Regions from separate parts of the Thermoanaerobacter siderophilus SR4 genome, predicted to be linked through region 1. Evidence: a T-box and tRNA genes for the amino acid it is inferred to sense, from the RefSeq annotation. Region 1 holds a T-box; the other regions hold tRNA genes.

Region 1 (2,203 bases):
TCCCTTAGGATGGAAAAAAGGAAAACCTGGTCCTTCAGGGTGGATACTAAACAAATCTAACTCTTTCCCTAATTTTCTATGGTCTCTCTTTTTAGCTTCCTCTAACATATGTAAATATTGATCTAACATGCTTTTTTTGGGAAAGCTTATTCCATATATTCTTTGAAGCATTTTATTTTTTTCGTCGCCTTTCCAGTAGGCTCCAGCAACTGACAACAATTTAATAGTTTTTACCATGCCTGTTGACATAAGATGGGGCCCAGCACAAAGGTCAGTAAATTCTCCTTGCTTGTAAAAAGAAATTTCCTCTCCTTCTGGTATTTCTTCAATTAGCTCCACTTTATAAGGTTCATCTTTTTCTTTCATCAATTTTATCGCTTCATCTTTTGGAAGGACAAACCTTTCCAACTTATAATCTTCTTTTATAATTCTATTCATTTCCTGTTCTATAGCTTCAAAGTCTTCTGTGGTAAAAGGCCTTTCTGTATCAAAGTCATAATAAAAACCATTGTCTATAGCCGGACCAATTGCCAATTTCACATCTTTAAAAAGCCTTTTTACAGCCTGTGCTAAAATATGGGAAGAAGTGTGCCAATAAATCTTTTTCCCTTCTTCATCATCAAAAGTCAAAATTTCTAATTTTCCGTCCTCCTCAATTTTTGTATTAAGTTCCACCACTTTGCCATTAAATTTTCCACCGACGGCTTCTTTTGCTAACCTTTCACTTATACTTTTAGCTATTTCATAAACTGTCATACCCTTTTCAAATTCTCTTTGTGTGCCATCCTTTAATGTTATAATCATTCAATTACCTCCTTTGTAAAATTTTTCTCTTAAATAAAAAACCTCTTACCCCGTAAAGAGGCAGAGGTTATCTGCGGTTCCACTCTTTTTTATACTCTGGTATTATATCGGAATAACCGTTCGGATTCATCATCCGCAGCTCCGGGGTGGTCTTCGATATTCAGAACATTTGAATGATCTCAGCCTATGTCATTCAATCTCTGTGATGTTCTTTAAATATCTACTTTCCCCCTCATTGCTTTAATATTTAATTTTTTAATCATTATATCTTCCTCTCGGACATTTGTCAATAATAATTTATAAAAATTGTATCACAATTGCTTGCAATACTCCTATTAGAAACCCTAAAACTCCCCCCATAATCTCTATCATATAAAGTTCACTGTGAGCAATTTTTATCACCACCTCCTCCAATTTTTCTAATTTGAAGCTTTTTATTTTTTCCTCTACAATTTCTGATATTTTAAGTTTTTTTGAAATAATCTCTACCACTTCATTAGAAGGAGAATTTAAAAATACTTCTACTTCTCTATTTATAATATCACCAATGTAGTTTGATATCATCTCTTTTATAGCCTTGGGAAGAAAAGAAGGAAGTTTATTTTCTGTAACTTCTTTAACTTTTAAGTCCAAATTCGATAATAGAAACTTGCGATTTTCTTCTGTTAAAAGCCTGTCCCATAAATCATTAAAAGATAACAATTCCCTTTCCACAATTTCACCTATTGATTTAGCAATTTCATATTTTCTTTTAGGGATAAGTCCTTGTAACGTAATACCGAAAATTTTTACAGGTTTCAAAGGCTTAAATAGCATTTTAACGGCGACAAAATTCGTAAGCCATCCAATAGCTGCTCCTACAAAAGCTAAAAATAGCATCCTTGTTAAAAATTGCATTCCACCACCTCTAAATTTTAAAAAATCACAAATATAATAATATCAGATTTTGACGAATTTTAAAACCCAGCCTTAAGCTGGGCTATTTTTCACATTTAATCTTTGAACACAATTCACAGCCATAGCAAATTTCTACTTTGTCATTAAAAACTTTTTTAACCGTCTCTAGAATTTCATTATCTCTCATATTGTTAATAGAATGAAAAAATATTTTTTTAGGAGCAATGGTTATAAGCGTGCTTATCAAAGCATCTTCATCACTTATAACACCATCTTTTAATTCAGCAACTATTTCATTAATAAAATCATTAGATATTGGTTTGTCATTTTCATCATAAAGTTTAAATTTGCCATTTTTATCGACAATGATATTCAATATTTCAACTTTTGAATCCTGTAATTCGACGAAGTATTTAAGTAAACCTATAAACTCATTGTACTCTTTTTTCATTAAAAATTCATCAACAGCCTTATCTGTTACTTCGCTAAGTTCACCAATAAA
Region 2 (2,203 bases), 330 kb from region 1:
TATTAGGATCTGTATCGTGTTTTTTAAAAAAGTTAACATTTCTAATCTGTTTTACTAGCAAGTAAATTACTACACCTATTAAAATTAAGAACAATATATTGGTAAGTCCACCACCGAACCAAGTTCCATAACCGTACGGATAATATCCTCCAAAACAATGACCTAAACCACCCGGTATATATCCTCCAAACATTGTTTTCTCCTCCTCTCTAAATATTTAAATTTTACAAAATACTTTTTAATTTATTATATTCTTCTTCTGTAATTTCGCCTTTAGCCAAGCGTATATCGAGTATTCTTTTTGCTTCGTTTGTTTGGTAATTTTTGTTTTCATGTAAATTATTAATCATTCTTTGCAGGTCACCTGTTTTGTACAAATAAAAGCCAATTGCCAAGATTAATATAAGACACATACTTTTCAACTCCTTTCTATTTATCGAAAAATTGTTAACTTGCTTTACCTTTATTTTAAAACTTACTTTTGAAGAAAATATGAAGAGAAAATAAATATAAAAGTACGTTTTTCTTCATGAACTGGCAAAGGTCTTGGGCATTCAGACGTAAAAATGACTCTTAATACATTATTCGCATGTACTTCCCGAAATGCAGAAAGAAGCAGCTGAAAAACTAAGTAAGTTATTTATAAACGGTAAAGATAAGATGTTGTCATTTTGTTGTCACCAACACTAAAATAAAAAAGCAAGGTACTTAAAAACCTTGACTTTTTGACAAAAAAAATGGAGCTGGCGAAAGGACTTGAACCTTCAACCTGCTGATTACAAGTCAGCTGCTCTGCCTATTGAGCTACGCCAGCACCTTTATTAGCTATCCAATTGTCCTGACATTTATATATTATACTTAGAGCAACAGTATATGTCAAGCTTTTTTATAAAATTTTTTGTAAAAGAGCCTTAATCACTTTATCAAAAATCCCTTAAAACAATAGTCTGATTTCTTTCAGGTCCTACAGAGATTATTGCTGCTTTAATACCTATCAATTCTTCAATTCTTTTTATATATTTTTGAGCATTATAAGGTAAGTCGTCAAAAGTTTTTGCTCCTTGTATATCTTCTTCCCACCCGTCAAATTCTTCATATACAGGTTCACATTGAGCCAAATCCTCAAGGCTTGCAGGAAAATCTGTTATTATTTCTCCCTTAAATCTATAACCTGTGCATATTTTTATTTTTTTAAGCCCTGTCAAAGTATCTAATTTGGTAAGAGCAAAATGAGTTATACCAGACACTCTTACAGAGTATTTAAGAATAACAGCATCCAGCCAACCACATCGTCTCGGTCTTCCTGTAGTAGTCCCATATTCATGACCTTTTTCTCTTAAGAAATCTCCATTTTCATCAAAAAGCTCTGTGGGAAAAGGCCCTTTACCAACCCTTGTAGTATATGCTTTTACTACACCTATTACTTCATCAATCATTGTAGGTCCTATTCCTGCTCCTACTGTCACTCCTCCTGCTATGGGATGAGACGCAGTAACATAAGGATAGGTACCCAAATCTAAATCAAGAAGTGTCCCCTGTGCTCCTTCAAATAAAACTTTTTTGCCACTTTTAATTAAATCGTATAAAAGCACTGTTGTATCAGTAACAAAGGGTTTTATTTTTTCAGCATACTCTAAATATTTTTTATACATTTCATCAAAATCAAAGCCTTCTACACCATACAAATCTCTAAAAAGTTTATTTTTCTTTTCTATATTTCTTTTAAGCTTTTCCTCTAAAACCTTTGGCTTTATAAGGTCGCATACTCTTATTCCTATCCTTTCTGACTTATCCATATAGCAAGGACCTATGCCTTTTCTCGTAGTACCCAAGTCATTTTTTCCTTTTGCTAGTTCTTCAAGTTCGTCTTGTCTTATATGATAAGGAAATACAATATGGGCTCTATCGCTTATTTTTAAATTCTCTATACTAACCCCTTGTTTTTCTAAATTTTCTATTTCCTCAATCAAAGAAGCTGGGTCAATTACCACTCCATTTCCTATTATACAAATTTTATCAGGATATAATATCCCAGAGGGAATTAAATGAAGTTTATACTGCACTCCTCCTTTTTCAACTGTATGACCAGCATTATTTCCTCCTTGGTATCTTACGACTACATCTGCCTTTTCCGCAAGATAATCAGTAATTTTCCCTTTCCCTTCATCTCCCCATTGGGTACCAACTATAACTAATGTTGACA
Region 3 (2,203 bases), 750 kb from region 1:
ACAAGTAATTTATTTTTTCTCCCCCTTTTCTTTTTTCTCTTCTCCTCTTCTTCTTAAAAAAAAAAAGGAGTGCCCCATAAGGGGGTGGGTCCCCCTTTGTGTTGGGAGGCCCATCCCACCCCACGCGGTTCTTCTCCCCGCTTCTTTCCCATACCCCCCCGTTGGGGTAACTTTCTTTTCCCCTTGAGTTTCCGGGCGTTAAAACCCTTTTTTTTTTTTTAATTTTGGTTTTCCCTACCCTTTACCTTTCCCCTTCTTTTTAATTTTTCCCGGTCGGAAACAGTTTCCTTTTTCTGTTATTTGTAAAAAAGTCCTCTTAACGGGCATTAGAAATGGCTGTTCTAGGCCTCTCTTCGGGGTCGGTATATAATTGGTTTACAACATCCATAAACTTCCAAAATTTTCCCGCACCATTCGCACTCTCTCTTGCCACATCCACATTCTAATGCCTAAAGTGCTGACCCTACTACTATCGGTGTGTCATCCCCCGGAAACTCATATTCATTCAATAATTCCCTTACTTCCATCTCTACTAATTCTATTAATTCTGGATCGTCTACCATGTCTGCCCTTGTTTTAAAAATACTACTATATATGGCACTCCTACCTGCCTCGCCAATAATATGTGTTCCCTCGTCTGTGGCATCGGTCCGTCTGCTGCTGATACTACTAATATCGCCCCGTCCATCTGTGCTGCCCCTGTTATCATGTTCTTTACATAGTCAGCATGACCTGGACAGTCTACGTGCGCATAGTGCCTCTTCTCTGTCTCATATTCTACGTGAGTCGTGTTTATCGTTATTCCCCTTGCTCTCTCCTCCGGCGCCTTGTCTATCTCGTCATATCCCTTCGCCTCTGCCATTCCTGCCTTCGATAATACCATCGTTATCGCTGCTGTCAACGTCGTCTTACCATGGTCTACGTGACCTATCGTCCCTACGTTTACGTGGGGCTTCTTCCTCTCAAATTTTTGCTTCGCCATCCTCTTTTCCTCCTTTACTTCAATAAACTTGTCCTGGTGTTTCTTAAAATTGTGTCATAAAAGTAACCCTTTATACATTAATAGGATTAAAAAGCACAACTTCTATGATAAAAAAAAACATCAATAACAAAATTGGAGCCCGCGACCGGGATCGAACCGGTGACCTCCGCCTTACCAAGGCGACGCTCTGCCTACTGAGCTACGTGGGCAAAAGGGAATATCACGACTCCGATTTTTGATTTTACTATAAAGTCTTCTAAATGTCAATAGTTAGCTGTTTCTCATTTCAAGATATCTTTCTAATTTTCTTTTTACACGCTGTAAAGCATTGTCTATAGATTTAACATGCCTGTTTAAATCTTCAGCAATTTCTTGATATGATTTACCATCCAAATATGATACCAAGACCTCCCACTCTAATCCACTCAATAATTCTTCCATCTTGCTCTCAATGTTAACGTATTCCTCTTTGCTTATTATTAACTCTTCAGGGTCGGCAATGCATTGGGTAGAAACAACGTCCATAAGAGTCCTATCAGATTCTTCATCAAAGATGGGCTTATTGAGGGAAACATAAGAATTAAGCGGTATATGTTTCTGTCTTGTTGCGGTTTTAATTGCAGTAATAATTTGACGAGTCACACATAATTCCGCAAAAGCTTTGAAAGAGGTGAGCTTGTCACTTTTGTAATCTCGAATTGCTTTATAAAGGCCTATCATTCCTTCTTGAATAATGTCTTCCTTATCGGCACCTACTAAAAAATAGGCACGAGCTTTTGCTTTTACAAAACTTTTATACCTTTCAATAAGGTACTCTAAAGCAACTTCGTCTCCTTTTTGAGCTCTAAAAACGACCTCCTCCTCTTCCATTTGGTCATATGGTTGATAGTAATCCTGCTGCGCCCCAGATTTCACCAATACCGCCCCCATTTATTATTCCGGCAACTTTATACGTTATAATTATACATTATATTGGTAAAGGTAGTCAAGCTAATTTTAACTGTTTTCTGCCATTTTGCGCAGTTTTTTTACTATTTCATTATCAAGTCGCTCTTCCAAATTGTCTTTATAAACTGTATTCACATAGCTTTTTTTATGTCTTTCAATATATCTATTCATTTCTTCATAAAGTTCTTTTGCAGACATTCTTATTGCACCATGAGCTAAAACCACCTGCTGCACAGTCCAATCGGAACTTACCACAACAACCTGTTCTTTTTT

The links. A T-box is a leader RNA that pairs with one kind of tRNA and senses whether it is charged. The one in region 1 lies ahead of thrS (threonine--tRNA ligase), so its partner is inferred to be a tRNA-Thr.
Region 2: it encodes a tRNA-Thr, which carries the amino acid that the T-box ahead of thrS (threonine--tRNA ligase) is inferred to sense. The anticodon was not compared.
Region 3: it encodes a tRNA-Thr, which carries the amino acid that the T-box ahead of thrS (threonine--tRNA ligase) is inferred to sense. The anticodon was not compared.

The regions. Positions count from the first base shown of each region.
Region 1 covers NZ_CM001486.1:1,527,073-1,529,275, reverse strand. Annotated here, with positions in the region: gene thrS (threonine--tRNA ligase) at 1-804, opposite strand, end outside; T-box leader at 858-1,049, opposite strand; gene THESIDRAFT1_RS07465 (DUF445 domain-containing protein) at 1,102-1,701, opposite strand; partial or broken gene ytxC (putative sporulation protein YtxC) at 1,784-2,203, opposite strand, start outside.
Region 2 covers NZ_CM001486.1:1,192,610-1,194,812, forward strand. Annotated here, with positions in the region: gene THESIDRAFT1_RS05755 (SHOCT domain-containing protein) at 1-193, opposite strand, end outside; gene THESIDRAFT1_RS05760 (SHOCT domain-containing protein) at 225-413, opposite strand; tRNA gene THESIDRAFT1_RS05765 (tRNA-Thr) at 739-814, opposite strand; gene THESIDRAFT1_RS05770 (adenylosuccinate synthase) at 924-2,203, opposite strand, start outside.
Region 3 covers NZ_CM001486.1:774,016-776,218, forward strand. Annotated here, with positions in the region: partial or broken gene THESIDRAFT1_RS03780 (GTP-binding protein) at 286-982, opposite strand; tRNA gene THESIDRAFT1_RS03785 (tRNA-Thr) at 1,116-1,191, opposite strand; gene sigH (RNA polymerase sporulation sigma factor SigH) at 1,253-1,897, opposite strand; gene THESIDRAFT1_RS03795 (NYN domain-containing protein) at 1,979-2,203, opposite strand, start outside.